Regions from separate parts of the Paenibacillus rhizolycopersici genome, predicted to be linked through region 4. Evidence: riboswitches for the same ligand, from Rfam matches in the RefSeq annotation. Region 4 holds a riboswitch; each other region holds the start of a gene.
What was found. Region 4 has a riboswitch for cyclic di-AMP ahead of IM700_RS20575 (C40 family peptidase). Riboswitches for the same ligand answer to the same signal wherever they lie in the genome.
Positions count from the first base shown of each region.

Region 1: linked by a shared signal. The riboswitch ahead of IM700_RS02310 (KamA family radical SAM protein) and the one ahead of IM700_RS20575 (C40 family peptidase) in region 4 are both predicted to bind cyclic di-AMP.
Region 2: linked by a shared signal. The riboswitch ahead of IM700_RS10315 (hypothetical protein) and the one ahead of IM700_RS20575 (C40 family peptidase) in region 4 are both predicted to bind cyclic di-AMP.
Region 3: linked by a shared signal. The riboswitch ahead of IM700_RS03680 (APC family permease) and the one ahead of IM700_RS20575 (C40 family peptidase) in region 4 are both predicted to bind cyclic di-AMP.

Region 1 covers NZ_JADCNN020000001.1:529,077-533,289, reverse strand. Annotated here, with positions in the region: gene IM700_RS02315 (methyl-accepting chemotaxis protein) at 1-588, shown strand, start outside; gene IM700_RS02310 (KamA family radical SAM protein) at 663-1,814, opposite strand; cyclic di-AMP (ydaO/yuaA leader) riboswitch at 1,976-2,118, opposite strand; gene IM700_RS02305 (cobyric acid synthase) at 2,142-3,719, opposite strand; gene cobS (adenosylcobinamide-GDP ribazoletransferase) at 3,979-4,213, opposite strand, start outside.
Region 2 covers NZ_JADCNN020000007.1:180,434-184,646, reverse strand. Annotated here, with positions in the region: gene kdpA (potassium-transporting ATPase subunit KdpA) at 1-1,270, opposite strand, end outside; gene kdpF (K(+)-transporting ATPase subunit F) at 1,302-1,379, opposite strand; gene IM700_RS10315 (hypothetical protein) at 1,505-1,906, opposite strand; cyclic di-AMP (ydaO/yuaA leader) riboswitch at 2,024-2,199, opposite strand; cyclic di-AMP (ydaO/yuaA leader) riboswitch at 2,308-2,487, opposite strand; gene IM700_RS10310 (MBL fold metallo-hydrolase) at 2,746-3,426, shown strand; gene IM700_RS10305 (nucleotidyltransferase domain-containing protein) at 3,450-4,213, opposite strand, start outside.
Region 3 covers NZ_JADCNN020000002.1:333,575-337,787, reverse strand. Annotated here, with positions in the region: gene IM700_RS03695 (threonine aldolase family protein) at 1-228, shown strand, start outside; gene IM700_RS03690 (DsrE family protein) at 225-569, shown strand; gene IM700_RS03685 (ArsR/SmtB family transcription factor) at 628-960, opposite strand; cyclic di-AMP (ydaO/yuaA leader) riboswitch at 1,222-1,396, shown strand; gene IM700_RS03680 (APC family permease) at 1,556-3,373, shown strand; gene pyk (pyruvate kinase) at 3,430-4,213, shown strand, end outside.
Region 4 covers NZ_JADCNN020000027.1:27,355-31,567, forward strand. Annotated here, with positions in the region: gene IM700_RS20565 (M1 family metallopeptidase) at 1-1,193, shown strand, start outside; gene IM700_RS20570 (hypothetical protein) at 1,247-2,077, shown strand; cyclic di-AMP (ydaO/yuaA leader) riboswitch at 2,298-2,434, shown strand; gene IM700_RS20575 (C40 family peptidase) at 2,439-2,930, shown strand; gene IM700_RS20580 (C40 family peptidase) at 3,530-4,021, shown strand.

The DNA.
Region 1 (4,213 bases), on a different contig from region 4:
ATTCGCACGTTAAACGATCGCTCCGAATCGATTTCGAACGTTGTAGGAACGATTACCGAAATCACGAAGCAAATCAATATTTTGGCCCTCAACGCAGCGATCGAAGCCGCACGGGCCGGCGAGCACGGGAAAGGATTTGCTGTCGTAGCGGAGGAAGTTCGCAAGCTGGCCGAGCAATCCCGCCTGGCGATGGAGGAAATCGGGGAGAATCTGCTCAGCATTCGAGAAGAATCGGAAAATTCCGTCAGCGCGATGCAGCGCGCTAGCGAGGAAATCGTCTCCGGGACCGAGCGCGTGAAGCAAGCCGGACAAGCCTTCGAACAATTGACGGAACTCATTCAGAACGTCAACTTGACGATCCAATCCGTTTCGGCATCCACGCAGGAGGTGTCCGCCGGAACCGAGGAAGTGACCGCTTCCGTTGAAGAGTCGGCGAATATTACCGCTAAATCGTTGGCCAATATGGAGCAAATCGCCGAATATTCGCAGCAGCAGCTCAGTGAAATGGAAAGCCACGCCCGAACAGTTCGTTCGCTGCATGAACAGGCGTTGTCGCTGCAAGAATCGATTGCGAAATTCCGGATTTAACCGGAGTTTAGAGAAAAAAAACGTACCCTTACTGCCTCCCTTTTACGGAGCCGGCGGTCAGGGTACGTTTTGTTTTACCCGGTAACGGACATTTCGTTGAAGGAGACGGCTTCGTCTTGCCTCCGCTCCGGTTTCCTCCAGTAGGCTTCGTTGCCCGGCAGGTCATCGAACCAAGCAGCCTCGTCCGGACAAGGCAAAATCATGAACTTGCCGTAATCATGGTCTCGCGACTGATGATATTTGAGATAAGCCTGGCCGTCTTCGATTGCGAGGATTTCGATTTTTCCCGAAGAGTGACTCATCGACAAGCGCACGCGCTTGCCCAGGCCCGAAGTGCGGGCCTTCGCTTCCTCAACCAGCTGGTACGCCCGTTTCAGCGGAATGACAAAATCGGCATTTCCGGCAACTGGCCGGTTGATGAAGAAATAATAGGGTGTGACGCCTGCCCAGGACAACCGATCCAGCAATTCGCCAAGCACGGCCGCATCGTCGTTAATGCCTTTGAGGATCGGCGTTTGATTGACCACAATAGCCCCGGCGTCGTGCAACGCCTGAAAGCCTCGTTTGGCCTCAGGGGTCATTTCGCGCGGATGATTGATATGCGCCATGACATAAATACGTTGGTCTACGGTGGAGAATTCCCTGATCAGATCCAGCAGCTCCGGATCTTCATAAATGCGCATGGGATTAAAAACGGGGATTTTCGAGCCGAGGCGGATGATTTTCACATGTTCAATGGCTCGCAGCTGTTCGAGTATAGTACGCAGCTTCCTCGTAGCCAGGATCAGGCTGTCACCGCCGGTCAATAAGACGTTGTTGATCTCGGGATGCTGAGCGATGTACTCGATGCCGGGCGTCACATCAGACATCGCCTCCTTCACATCGTTGCGGAACAAGCGTTTGCGGAAGCAATAGCGGCAGTAGGAGCCGCAAACCTCGGAGACGATCAACAGCGCGGTCGTCCGGTATTTGTGCTGACAGCCGGGAACCGCATAGTTCGTCGCCTCGTCGGAAGCGTCCCAACGCCCGTATTCCTTAAGCTCTCCCGTATTCGGGATCACCAGCTTGCGGATTGGGTCTTCCGGATCGTTCCAGTCGATCAGATTCAAATAGTAATCATTTACCCGAAAGACGAATTTGTCCGTAATCGGTTTCAATTCCTGACGCTCCTGTTCGGACAATTCGCTCACCTTGGCGATGTCGGTGATGTACTTCGGATTTGCCATAATCATCTCCTCCTTTAATGGGATCGATGCGTAAAGAAGTAGCGGGAAACCTTGCAGTGAATGCGAGTACTCCGCCGAATGCTCGGGTCATATCCCTTGAGAAGCACAAAAAGACCCCGCTCAAATAAACAGGGTCATTAGTTGATGACTGAACATATTTAAGATGACCCATCCACTGCAAACGAGGTTAGCTGACGGGCTCGGGAAAGATGGTCCCCTACGTTAAAACTAGCAACGATTCGCCCCAAAAAATGGTTCCCCCGCTTTTCGACTTTACTCATCGAAAATTAAGCGTACTATCATGCTACCTTAGAATCGCCTGATTTGTCAAAGCTTACCTTCTTCCGCGCTCGGCCGAATTCCGGAAATTTCGTAGACCAGGTCCATCCGCAAATGGCTGCGGACTACATCAGCCAGCCGGTTGAAGGCTTCCTCCTTCCGCGAGAAGGACGCAAAAGTGGTGCCCAAAGGTTCCAGTCCTTTGCTTGTACGAAGCCCATCCAGCCAGGCGCGCCGCCAGGTATCATTGTGGAACAAACCGTGTAGATACGTTCCGAACACTCTCCCGTCGGCTCGAACTGCGCCTTCCGGATGCGGGGCGTCCTCCGCTCCCCCCTGCCTTGGCTCCATCCCTTCGGCTTGTAACATAAACAAAGGACTGATGTCCCGAAGGAATTGGGTCTCGCCAGCATGGATCTCATAGCCTTCTATCAGCAATCGACGATCCGAAAGATGCAGCGGAACTGGCAGGTTATCTATCGTTTGGCCATAAACGCGAACGGTCCTTTTGCCCGGAATGAAGGTTGTTGTTAAAGGTAGCAAACCAATTCCTATCGCCGATCTCACTTGGCCGGATTCTACCGCGTCTGGATCATGCAATTGCTCTCCCAGCATTTGATACCCACCACAAATGCCGACAAGCTGGGCTTGGGTATTCCCTTCGATCAAACTGCAAATTGCTCCCTCCAGCCCTTGCTCCCGCAGGAATGTTAAATCCCCGATCGTATCCTTGGTTCCCGGTAAAATCACGGCATCCGGATGTCCAAGTTCCGAAGGTTTACTTACGTAACGCAGTGACACATCCGGTTCGGCAGCCAAAGGTGCGAAATCGGTAAAATTAGAAATTCGCGGGTAACGAATGACCGCGATATCCAGCACCTTACCGGCAGCCTTCTCTGAGCGGGAAACATAAGTATCCAGAACAACAGAATCCTCCGCTTCAATATCCAGATCAGGCAGAAACGGGAGCACGCCTAACACAGGAATCCCGGTCCGCTGCTCCAGCCAATCCAGCCCGGGCTGCAGCAGGGACAAATCGCCGCGGAACTTGTTGATCAAGAACCCTTTGACTCGAGCTCGTTCGTGCGGCTCCAGCAGCTCCAACGTGCCGACGAGAAAGGCAAATACGCCGCCACGGTCGATATCGCCGACCAAAATGACCGGAGCATCCGCCCACTCAGCCAAATTCATATTGACGATATCCCGCTGCTTCAGGTTGATTTCCGCCGGGCTGCCAGCCCCCTCCATGACGACGATGCCGTGCTTCTCGCGCAGCCTTCCAAGCGCTTCCACCACCAGCGATTTGGCATGGGGCAGGAACTCCTCGCGATAGTCTGATGCGCTGAGATGCCGGTAAGGACGCCCGTGAACGACGATTTGCGAATGCATCTCACCCGTTGGCTTGATCAACACCGGATTCATGTCCGTGGTGGCGTCGATCCCGCAAGCCTCCGCCTGGATTCCTTGCGCCCGACCGATTTCGAATCCGTCTGGTGTAACATAGGAGTTCAGAGCCATATTCTGCGACTTAAACGGAACTGGATGAAGCCCGTCCTGCGCGAAAATACGGCATAATGCCGTCACGATGACGCTTTTACCCACGTCCGATGCCGTGCCTTGGATCATCAGCACCGCGCTGGCCGGAGCCGGGGCATCAGAATCTGCGCCAGTAACTTCAAACTCGTCAAGCCTTTTGTTCACTTTAGCCTCCACCCCTTTCCGAATCGTGAGATTTGTTCCTCTGCAGGCTGCTTTGCCCGATTATCCCTTTCATTAAGGGTGGGGGCCCTTGTATTGTTATCGTTATTAGCACCCTGAGCCTAAGGGATAATGGTGCAAAACCTCGGTTGGGACACGGACTTGCTATGACATTAACATCCAGGCCTTACCGCAAAATCAACACGGCGAGCAGAAGCAGGACAGCCTCCAGCCCTTCACCAAGCGCACCGTATGTATCCCCAGTCAAACCGCCCAGTTTGGCACTGATCCGACGGGCCGCCCAGGTGCCCGCTGCCCAGGCAATCAAAGGCGCCGTAACGATATATAATAGCGAGCGAAGCAATGCGGTTTCGTCAGCTCCGCTCAGCGACAGGAGCAGGGTTAGCAGCAGCACCATGACC
Region 2 (4,213 bases), on a different contig from region 4:
ACGGGGTAACCAGCAAATTAACGGCGATCAGCTTCATCTCTTTGCCTTCGAGCTTCTTGCCGAGAAATTCCGGCGTGCGCCCAACCATCAGACCGGACAAGAACACCGCAATCATCGCATACATCAACACGTTCATGATTCCGACGCCCGCTCCGCCGAAGACCGTATTCAGCATCATGTTCGCCAGCGGAACCAGCCCGCCGATCGGCGTCAGCGTATCGTGCATCGTATTGACCGCTCCCGTCTCCGTCGCGGTTGTGACCGTCGCGAACAAGGCCGACTGGGCTAGGCCAAAACGAACCTCCTTGCCCTCCATGCTGCCTTGGCCATGCGCGATGCCAAGGGCGTTGAATGCCGGATTGCCGGCGCTTTCGGCCGAAAGCAATACGCCAAGCATGACGATGAACATCATCAGCATCGATACGAACAACACCCGGCCTTGTTTGGCATTCCCGACCATTTTCCCATAAGCGAAAGGAAGGGAAGTCCCGATCAGCATCATCAATAGGATTTGCAGCATATTGCTGAATCCCCCCGGATTTTCAAACGGATGGGCCGAGTTCACGCCCACGAATCCGCCGCCGTTGTTGCCGAACTGCTTAATCGACAAGAACGAGGCAATCGGCCCCCGGGCGATAGGTTGCTCTGTCCCCTGAAGGGTATGGGCGATCGCCGTTGATGCCATAGTTTGCGGTACGCCCAACGCTACGAATATTAAAGCCGAAATGAACGATACCGGCAGCAGAACCCGGGTGATCGCACGAACCAGATCCACGAAGAAACTGCCGATCGGTTTGCCGGCCAAGCCGCGAATAAATGCCATCGCCGCGGCGACGCCGGTCGCCGTCGAAGTGAACATCATGAATACGATCCCGATCATCTGCGAAAGGTAAGACAGTCCGCTTTCCCCGCTGTAATGCTGCAGATCCGTATTGGTCATGAAGGCAATCACCGTATTGAAGGCGAGCGTCGGCTCCATGTTTGAAACCCCGCTCGGATTCAGCGGCAGGAACCCTTGCAGCCGAAAAATCAGATAGACGATAAGCATCATCGCCAAATTGCTCAGCACCGCGGATAAAGCATACTTCTTCCAGGACTGATTCTCCTGACGGATGCCGCTGGCATGGAATATTACTCTTTCAATAGGTCCGAACCACCGGTCCAGACCGTTCTTTTCATAGTCAAACGCTTTGGCCAAGTATAGACCGGCCGGTCTGGCGACGATTACCGCGAGGCCCAAAGTAACGAGTATGGCAATCCAACTGTAGATAGTCACGTCTTATCCCTCCGAAAGGCAAATGTTAAAACTTCTCCGGGTTCAGCAGCGCATACCCCAAATAAACAAAAACCGCCACGATTAAGATGCCAAGTCCCCACATCATCGCTGATCTCCACCCTCCGAAATCGCTTTGGAAGCCCAAGTTGCCAGACCTGCCATCATGCAAACCATGACGATAATTAAGCCGATCATGAAAATGTCCATCATCGTCGATCGGATCCTCCTTTACTCATTGTGCAGAATAAACGATACGTCTTTTCCCTTCGTATAAATCACATAGTTAGCGCCAAGCTTTTTATAAACCGCGCCAGGATGCATCTTTTGCGTAATGACATAAATCGGCTTCGACGTCCATGGACGGCAGAATTGCAAATATCGGCAGGTTAGTGTCAGAGATTCTTCGAAGATATACACCGTCCCGATGGGGATATCAGGTACGACCTTGTTTTTGCGTTTAGTAGTATCCACTAGAATGACGTGCTCTATCCCACGGTCTATCGCCTCCTGGCGGCTTCTATCATTGTTGACCATCAGTGCAAACGGGATTTCGCGGTACTTCATCGTTCTGATGAAATCTACCGCCAATGGATTCGTAAGCGTCACCAGCGCGTATTCAAAAGTGCCCACTTCTTGTATTCCTCCTGATTCAGAAATTAGGCATCAAAAAAGAAGCCTGGGAAGAGGGAATCTTCGCGGGCTTCCAGCATGAATGTATTCTATGCTTTAGGAATCGCGCTATAAGGTTTCCTCTCTCGTCTGCACTTACGAGGTTAGCTGACGGGCTCGGGCGCGAGAGACGCCCTACCTCGCGATACGCAACTATCGCCAGGATTCGCCCCATAGGCGGTAAGCGCGACCTGCGCTCCGCCCGAATGGGTCCCCCGTTCCTTCGCATCGGAAGGATTCAGTGTGATGCAAATAGATTGTTAATTTTCTTCTTAATTGTTAATGTAACACTTTCTTCCCTTTCATGAATGGGCATAAGAAAACCACAGAGGATATCCCTGCGGCTCGCCATGACAAGTCCATCATCCTCTCTCCCTACGCTGACGAGGTTAGCTGTCGGATTCGGGCGGTGAGAGTCGCCCTACCCCTGCGGCATAGGCTTGCCGCAGGGGATTCACCCCGGACCGTTCCGCCGACTCTCACATCGGCAGCGATCATTGGTTCCCCCGTTTTCCTGATCGGAAATTAAGCGATACTGATTGTTTTATTGGAATCATTTCATGAGTCGAATATTACGCTTGCGCTTGTTCTTTGTAAAGCTAGACCAAACGCAAATTTGAGATAAAAAACCTTATAATTTCGTCATTTTTAGCGTTTTCAAGGGATAAAAAACGTCTTTCTCTACGATTACCTCTACCGCAGACCCTTACTTGAAATCCGGCTAGGACTTGTCCTCCGCCCCTTTCTTTGCTACGATTTTGCGCAGATAAACTAAGCTTGAACAACGAGGAGGAGATTACATGAAACAAACGAACGCATCCGGCCTGATGCCGCTGCCGCTAAACCTGAACTTGCCGAATGGGAACCAGATGCCGGTCCATGCGGTTCTGTTATGGGGGACCGATCATCTCGTCCTCGTTGACACCGGGGTTCCCGGTCAATTGGACGTGATCCGCAAAGGGTTGGAGCAAGGAGGGTTCTCCCTGGAACAGTTGACGCATGTGATCATCACGCATCAAGACAGGGATCATATCGGTAGCTTGCCGGAGCTGGTCCAGGCGAAGGCGGGGAAGTTGGAAGTATTGGCCCATGAAACGGGGATTCCTTACCTGGCATGGGAAATTCCGCTGATTAAAAGCGGAATCACCGCCGAACCGGTCGTAGTGGATACGGCGCTTCACGATGGCGACGAGCTGCCATTTGGCGGTGGCCTGCGGGTATTGCATACCCCGGGGCACACGCCGGATCATATCAGCTTATATCATGCTTCCAGCAAAACGTTGATCAGCGGGGACGTGCTCGTCTCGAGCGGCGGCAAGGTGTTGCCGCCCGATCCGAAGTTCACACCGGATTACGCCCAGGCCCTTCTATCGGTCGAAAAATTGGCCGCCCTGGATGTGGAAACGGTAATTACCTACCATGGCGGCGTATGTACCGGGGCGATCAAGGAACGGCTGAAGGAAATCGCTGCGGGGAAATAAGCATAGCAGTCCCGGCCAGCCGGTTAAATATCGCCTACCGGCGTAAATCCGCCCAGCCAATTTAATTCGCTGTCTTCCATGAATCGCGAGGGCCAGCTTCGTCCATCCTCACCCCAATCGGCGAACGTGCGGACCGACTGGTAAAACGCTTCGATATGCTCGGCCGTTGGTTCCTGCAGCATCCGTTCGATCAGCGGCAGGAAGCCTTCGGGCCGATCCGGAGCTTGTTCCAGAACATTAAGAAACCACTTATGGTACGGATACAGCATTTCATTATGCGCCAAGATCAGTCTTCCGCCGAACAAAACCAAATTATTGACGGCATGTCGCAATAGATAGAGGTTGTCATGCTTGAAGGCTTCGGCGGAATACCATTTCCACGCTTCGAACTGGGCCAAGAAACGGGAGATATTCTCCTGCTTACGTTCTGCCGGATAGCGAACGATATCTGCCAGCAGTTCCTCCACTCCCGTGATGTTTGAAAAAGCGAGGATCGCCCCTTCAAATGCAAAACGGGCCGGCTCGCTCCCTTTCTCGGCCACCTGCTTCATGAATCCGCAAGAGATATATTTTCCGTCCACGTAACCGGACTCATAGTCCGTCGATTCATTTTCCCAATACGTCGTCTCTCCGGTGCTTACCCGCCGGGCATAATCCTCCTCGGATATCACGATCATCACGTCTACATCCGAGGACGGTTTCGCGAATCCGTGGGCAATCGAACCGGAAACCAGTAAGGCCAGAATATCCTCCCGGGCGGCGAGCTTGGCCTTTAGTTTCTCGATCG
Region 3 (4,213 bases), on a different contig from region 4:
AACATGTTCCACGTCCATGCGGATGTCCCCAAGGAACGGCTGGAGCATAGCCTTGTTGAAGTGTACCGGGAAACCGGCGTTGGGTTAACCGCCGTCCTCAAGGAGAAGGCGGATGGAGGCTGTTCCTTCGAGGTGAGTCTCGGAGACCGTTATGGCGAGGTGCCGAAAGACCGGATGCAGTTGACGTTTGAACTGCTCGATCAGAAGCTGAGAGGAGAATCGCTTTGAACCGAAAAGTTATTTTTCTAACGACCGACAGCTTCGGGGACGGTGACCGGGAACTGGGGATGCAGCTGTTGGAAACGTTCCTAACGTTGTTGAAGCAGCGGGAACAGGAGCAGCTTCCGGCGGCAGTATTTTGTGTAAATCGGGGTGTTCTTGCCCTAACGGAGCAGTCGTTTGCTTCGTTGCACCTGAAGGAGCTGGCGAGTCGCGGTGTGCCGGTATTGGCTTGTGGGACCTGCGTTAACTATTACGGCATCCAGGATCAACTCGCAGCTGGCGAGGTGTCCAGTATGGGGCGTTTTATGGAACTGGCTGCGCAATATGAGGTCTTGACGCTGGCTTGATCTCGGCCGAAGAAATCATCAAAGAAACACCGTAAGAATTACGGCATTTGCCGTTTTCTTACGGTGTTTTTTGTTGATCCGGGCTTTGAATTTCCTGTAAGTATTCGTCAAGCCGGTTAAACCGCTCTTCCCATAAGTTTCGGAACGAGGCGATCCACTCGTCCAGCTCCTGCAGGGGTTCCGGCCGAAGCCGGTAAATCCGGCGATTCGCAACAGGTTGAACCTCGACGATGCGGGCTTCATTCAGCACCTTGAGATGCTTCGATACCTGCGGCTGCCGGACTTGGAGCCGATCCGCGATTTCTCCTACGGTTAGTGGACCGTATCGCAGCAGTTCAACCATTTTCAGTCGATGGGGTTCGGCAAGCGCGCTCAAAGTTGCAGTATTCATCGGTCTCACTTCCTTATTTCGAGTATACCTTATTTGGTCGCAAATATTCCAGTAGGGGAATATGAATAATTCACATCACTGTCGACCATCGTCTTATTTCCTCGTAAATTCAAGTCCGTACGAAATAATTAGCGTAGAAGAGCGATGTATACGCGTACCTCGACAATGCGGATCGCATTTCGTTGCCAATCCGCCTTAAACTCATCTTTACACTTTTTAGGGCGGGGAGTATGATTCATCAGTGGTAATTTTTATATGGCAAATACCTGATCGCTGAATTCTTTATTCAGTAAGAAACGGGGGAACCAACCGAAACGGGTCGTGAGGCTTCGTTTCTGGGGTGAATCGCTTGTTTTGGCTATCCTGGCCATGAGCGTAGGGCTGCTTTCGTGCCCGAATCCGTCAGCTAACTCCGTAAGCGTCCGAAAGAGGGAATTGTCGCGGATATTCGCTTGAGTTTCAAATAAAGCGGCCGCGGGAAGGTCCAACTTTCCTGCGGCCTTTTTGTGTTGTTCTCTGCGGGAATGGGGAGCCTATAGAACCACGAATGGTTAGAGATATAAGGTTATTTAAGGGATGAAGAGAGGAAATCACCATGGTGAACAAAATTAAGCGAGTACTGATCGGCAGACCGATGAAAAGTACCGAAATTGAAGGGGAGAAACTGAGCAAGCTCAAGGCGTTGGCAGTACTGTCCTCGGACGCTTTATCGTCTGTGGCTTACGGGACGGAGCAAATTCTGATCGTCTTGATGGCGGCGGGATTTTCGGCCGTCTGGTATTCCATCCCGATCTCGTTTGCGGTTCTGGGGCTTTTACTTATTCTGATTTTGTCGTATCGGCAAACGATTTACTCCTACCCCGCCGGGGGCGGGGCGTATATCGTGGCGATGGATAACCTTGGGCGATCGACAGGTTTGCTGGCCGGCGGCTCGCTCCTGGTCGATTATGTTCTGACGGTGGCGGTCAGCTCGTCGGCGGGAACGGATGCCATTACATCCGCTTTCCCGGCGCTGCATGATCAACGGGTGTTGATTGCGCTGCTAATGATCACCTTGTTAACGCTGATGAATCTTCGAGGGGTAACGGAGTCAGCATCCGTATTGGCTATTCCGGTATATCTGTTTGTCGCGTCCATCTTTGTTCTGATCCTGTCGGGGTTGTTTAAATATTTGACCGGTGGAATTCACGCGAGCGTGCCAGAGATGGGGACGGCGGTTTCCGATATAAGTCTGTTCCTGCTGCTCAAGGCGTTCAGTTCCGGCTGTTCGGCCTTAACCGGGGTAGAGGCGGTATCCAACGCCATCCCGAACTTCAAGCAGCCGGCGGAACGTAATGCTGCAGCTACGCTGGTGATGATGGGTGTCATTCTCTGCACCATGTTTATCGGAATCAGTGCGCTGGCCTATTGGTACGGTATCGCTCCTGATCCGAAAGCAACCGTTGTCTCACAGATTGCCGAGTCGACCTTCGGCCGGGGCGCGTTATACTACGTCATCCAGGCGATTACAGCGCTGATCCTGTTCCTGGCCGCCAACACGGCTTACTCAGCCTTTCCCTTGCTGGCGTTTATGCTGGCCAAAGACAAGTACATGCCGCATGCGTTTATGGTGCGCGGGGACCGGCTCGGTTTTTCGAACGGAATTATTTTCCTTGGCGTGGCTTCGGCGTTGCTGGTTCTCGGGTTCCATGGCAACACGGAGAGCTTGATTCCGTTATACGCGGTTGGCGTATTTATTCCGTTCACCTTGTCGCAGCTCGGGATGATGATTCGATGGCTAAAGCTGAAGCCGCAAGGATGGGTGTTCCGGTTTGTCATCAATACGATTGGGATGCTGACAACGCTGGGGATTACGCTGATCTTCATCATCACCAAATTTTCGCATATATGGGTCGTATTTATCTTCTTACCGCTGGTGATGTTTATCTTTTACCAAATTCATCGTCATTATTTAAATATTGCCGACCAGCTTCGAATCCAGATGGATACGGAAAAACCTTGCATCAAAGGCAGCACTATCGTCGTGCCGGTTGCGGGCGTTACTCGCGTCGTGATGAACTCGTTGAGCTACGCCAAATCGCTGACGGACAACGTTGTCGCCGTGTATGTCGGGTTTGATGACGAAGAAATTGACCGCATGGAGAAGAAGTGGAAGGAATGGAACCCCGGGGTTCGGTTAATCACGCTCCGTTCCAGCTTCCGCAGCATCATCCGGCCCATCATGAAGTTCATCGATACGGTGGAATGGAAAACTGCAGAGACCGACCATATTACCGTCCTAATTCCGCAGTTTATTACCCGGCACTGGTGGCAGAATATTTTGCATAACCAATCGAGCCTTTTGCTTCGGGCCTATTTATTCAATAAAAAGGACATTGTCATTGCAACCGTTCCTTACCATCTGCAAAAATAATTCGTTTCGCCGGCTTGACGCATACTAACCTAAACGTTACCTAAGGAGGTTTCAAGGTGCTGCGGACAAAAATCATTTGCACGTTAGGCCCCGCCTGCGACTCGGTTTCCGTGCTGAAGGAAATGATTCAGGGCGGGATGACGGTCGGCCGACTGAATATGGCCCACGGGGAGCTGGAGGAGCATGTGGCCCGCATACAGCGGGTGCGGCAAGCCGCGCAAGAACTGCATAGCTTTGTACCGATTATGATGGATATCAAGGGGCCAGAGGTGCGCATCGGGAAATTGCGGGAACCATTCTGCGAGCTGATTGCCGGAGAAGAGATGGTGCTTACAACAGAGCCGCTAGACGGAGACGCCGCGAAAATCTCGGTCAACTATCCCGAAATGCCGCAGGTTGTGCAAGCGAATGATCGAATCCTGATCGATGACGGGTTGATCGAGCTGCGCGTCATATCGGCCGAGGGGGCTGAAGTCCGTTGCCGCATCATCAGCGGCGGGAAGCTCAAGCCGAACAAAGGCGTCAATCTGCCTGGGATCAAAACTACGCTGCCTGGCGTGACAGAGCGAGACATTCGGCATATTCATTTTGGCCTGGAGAACGGGGTGGAGATGATCGCCGTATCGTTTGTTCGCAAAGGTGACGATATCCGTGAAGTTCGGCGGATTTTGCAGGAGAATAATGGAGGACACGTCCAGATCATCTCCAAAATCGAAAATGAGGAAGGCGTGCAAGATCTGGAGGATATCATCGAGGCTTCGGATGGAATCATGATTGCGCGCGGCGATCTTGGGGTAGAAATTCCGGTTGAGGAAGTGCCGATGCTGCAGAAAGAAATGA
Region 4 (4,213 bases):
ACGTGGCGGCAACCGGCTTTCAGACCAAAAAAGCGGTGTTAAAGGACGGGCGGAAGACCGTACAGTTCTACGCCGACGACGTTCACGATTTCGCCTGGTCGGCTTCACCGAATTTCATCTATGCGGAAGAGCCGTTCTCATCCGCGGAGGTTCCGGGCGTGCGGATTAAGCTATATCTTGATCCCACCCACAAGGACCTGAAAGAACGTTACTTCTATGCCGCCAAGGTGGCGCTGGCCAACTACAGCAAATGGTATGGCCGCTACCCTTACTCCACGCTGACGGTCGTCGTACCGCCGGCCAACGGCAACGGTGCAGGCGGCATGGAATATCCGACCCTGGTGACGGCGTTCGGAGCTGCCAGTGATTCTCCCAGCTACGACGAGCTGGAGCGGACGGTCATCCATGAAATCGCCCACCAGTTTTTCTACGGGATGATCGCCAACAATGAGTTCGAGGAAGCCTGGCTAGACGAGGCCTTTGCATCCTATGCGGAGGATAAGCTGATGGAACAGGAATTCGGGATCGCCCCGAATCTTCCGATCCAATCCGCCTTGATTACCTCCCCGGCTTCGCTGACTCAAAACGCCTGGAAGTACGGCTCCGGTGACGGTTACGCCAAAAACGCGTATTATCGCGGCAAGCTGATCCTGCTTGATATCGAGCGGCAGGTCGGCAGTAAGACCATGAAGCGGATTCTGAGCACCTATAGTCATAAATACCGGTTCAAGCACCCGACAACGGCTGACTTCCAGCGGGTCGTTGAGCAAGTGACCAGCCGGAGCTGGAAGTCTTATTTTCAACAATACGTCTATGACGGAAAAATGGCTGATTTTGCGGTAGACCGAATTCAAGTTACTCCGGTCGTCCAGGAGGAGAACCGCTTGTACGAATCGAGCGTGATCTTCTCCCGCAAAGGGGCGACGCATCCGAAGGTCCCACTGCTGTTCACTTTCACAGACGGACACACCACTCGCAAGCAATGGAACGGAGAAGACGCCCGCATCGAGATCAAGCTGCAATATAAAGCGCCGTTGGCCTGGGTCCAAATCGATCCGGATTACACTTTAACGGTGGAGAATATGCACATCAACAACTACTTAAAAGCGGAAGTTCCGAATTCCACGCTATCCCGCTCCAACATGAGCGTCACCAAGCTACTTGAGGCGATTCTCGGAACGTTTCTGTGGTAAGGCCGGCTCGATGAGTAAAGTTTTGTTAATTCACCTCTAAAGGAGGGAAAGAAATGAGTTTCGTTCGTTTGGGGTGGACCGCCCTAAAAAGCCAATTTCCCTCAGTCATCATCTTGTTCCTGTATCAACTGTTATGGGGATTGTTCCTCTACCGATTGGTCGATACGGCGGTGACGGCACTGTTGCAAAGATACCCTGACCCGCCGCCCACCGCGCTGTCGCGAATTCTGTTCCTGTTGGAGGGGCAGATCAATTTATGGAGCAATCCGGATGTCCGGCTGTATTGCTGGCTGTTGGCGGGGATGGCGGTGCTGCGCATGATTTTAACCCCTTTGATTCAGGCCGGAATATTCTACGGTTTTATCCCGTCCGAAAGTCGGAGCCCGGGCTTCCCACTCTTCCGGGGAATGAAAGAATTCGGCAGGCCGGTAATCCTGTTTTATGCGCTGGAGCTTATGTTAACGTTGCTACCGGCCTTCTGGATTGTGCCGAAGCTAATATCCCTTTGGCCAGGACTGGCGGGGGTTGAAACACCCACCACAACCTGGCTGGTCGGGCTCGGCTTAATTCTAGGCTGGTTTATCTATGGCTGGCTCATCCGACAATGCCTGCTGTTTGCCCAATTCGGCTATTTGTTCAAAGCTGGCGTCTGGAACTCCCTGCTGATGTGCTTTCGGAGCCTCCTGCAAGCCGTCTCGATCTCTGCCATTCTCGGGTCTTTCGGACTAATTCTCTTCTTCCTGTTCGGGACAGCTTCTTGGTTTTGGACCGGTATGCTTGCCCTCATTCTGCAGCAGACGTATCCTCTTTTTCGCAGCACATTCAAAGTCTGGAAGATGGCCTCTCAATTTCATCTTTGGCAGTCAAAAACACAAAAAAGTTAAAATTTTTTTACTCCCCCAACCCCCAGAAAAATCAAGGCCTTCGCCAATTGGCGGAGGCCTTGAGTCCTATTTCCCCTCTTAATCTTGTGAATTAACCATTGCCAAAAGATACCTGGTTTTGTTACAATAACAGCAACGCAATTTCAGTAACAGTTTTGTAATTATTTTTGTCATCTTTGGCAGGAGAATGACGCCAGATGTCGAATATGTAAATTCAGGTGTGAAATCAAAGCCGAATTCCCTTCGCCAGGGAAACGGGGGAACCACTTTGGGTGAATTGATCTCGCTTTAGAGGGATCATAGGGAACCTTCAACCGAATCCTTAAGCTAACCTCGTAGGCATTGGAAGGAGCATAACTTCTTGAAAAAGCGTTTGACTGTAGCAGCAGTAAGTTTTGCATTGCTTTTCACCATTGGAACTGGTAGCGTTTTCGCCGATTCCAAACTGGACACCGTAATCGACGGCGCGCTTGGAAGCGACTACGTTTCCGGCGGAACCACCACAGCCGGTTTCGACTGTTCCGGATTTACCATGTACGTCTTCTCTAAAATCGGCATCAAGCTGCCTCACCAATCCGGATCCCAATACAAAATGGGAACCGCCGTTGAGAAAAGCGAATTGATCGCCGGCGATCTGGTCTTCTTCAATACTTCCGGTAAAGGCATTTCTCATGTCGGCATCTACGTCGGCGACGGCAAATTTGCTCATGCTTCCTCCTCCAAGGGCGTAGTCATCAGCAAATTAAGCGATAAGTATTACGTCGAGCGTTACGTTGGAGCCAAACGGATCATGAGCAACGACAAGTATGAAGATGTGACCGGTGAAGTTGCTGAGCACGATGATGTTCAATAAGTAAAACCACGAAGCCCGTGGGGATGTTGATAACAACGTCTCTGCGGGTTTTTTCTTTCCCCTCGCTCCGCTCCTTAGGAACCATTACCCACGAAATCCTTCGTCAAAACAGGCCAAAAGAAGCCTTTTTCCCTACAAACTTGTCAACTCTGGACGCCTTTGGTAAAATGAAAAACGTAAATAGTAACAACTTTGTAATGATTCTTGTAACTGTTCTTGTGCAGCATCTTGGGTGCAACCTACAATGAAATGCCGAATTCCCAGGCACCCGGGAAACGGGGGACCCACCAAAGGGTGAATTGATCTGCTTCGTGATGGAAAGAAGCCTTTTTGAACTGCCTTTCCAATCAAGGTTAAATAGTCAGGTTTGGAGCACCGAGAAGGTTGGATGAAGCTAGGGGCTGAGCAGCGCAGCGTAGCTGAAAGCTACGTGAGCAGCGGAAGGCCCGGCTGAATTCAAGATTCGATGCCGAATCCTCATCTTGAGCTGCTTCGTGATCTGAAGATAACTATTTAACCTACCTATATAGTGAGATCATAGGGAACCTTCAACCGAATCCATAAGCTAACCTCGTAGGCCTTGGAAGGAGTATGACATCTTGAGAAAGACTTTGACAGCAGCGGTAACGAGTTTGGCCCTTCTGTTCACCTTGGGGGCAGGGAGCGCCTTTGCCGACGCGGAAGCCACGGAAACAACGCCGCTAGCCAGTATCGTAGATTCCGTATACGGGACGCCTTATAAATTTGGGGGCACCACGACAACGGGATTCGATTGCTCCGGTTTTACCCGGTATGTGTTCAGCCAAATGGGCATCAAGCTCGCGCGCGTGTCGGCCGCCCAATATAAGCAAGGGACGCCGGTATCGAAGAAAGAACTCCAAGCAGGTGACCTCGTTTTCTTCAAAACCACGGGGACCGGCAAGGTATCGCATGTCGGTGTTTACGTTGGCGAAGGGGAATTCGCCCACGCGTCCTCATCCAAAGGCATCCGCATCGACAAGTTAAGCAACAGCTACTACCAGAACCGCTACGTTGGCGCGAAGCGTGTTCTCAGTAAATACGGTTATTCTGTTTACGCTACGGAATCCTGATCACCCGGGATTCGTCAAGTTCATTGTCTCTCGCCGCAAGCCGCGTTTCCGACTCGGAACAGCTTGCGGTCTTTTTATGTTCGTGGCCTTATCTATATAACGAGACGTCCGGCAAAAAGGTTACCGGAAAGTTGGAAATCCGCTGAAAATCCATGAATTCCCTCCTATCGGCAAAGGCCTTTACAAGCTGCG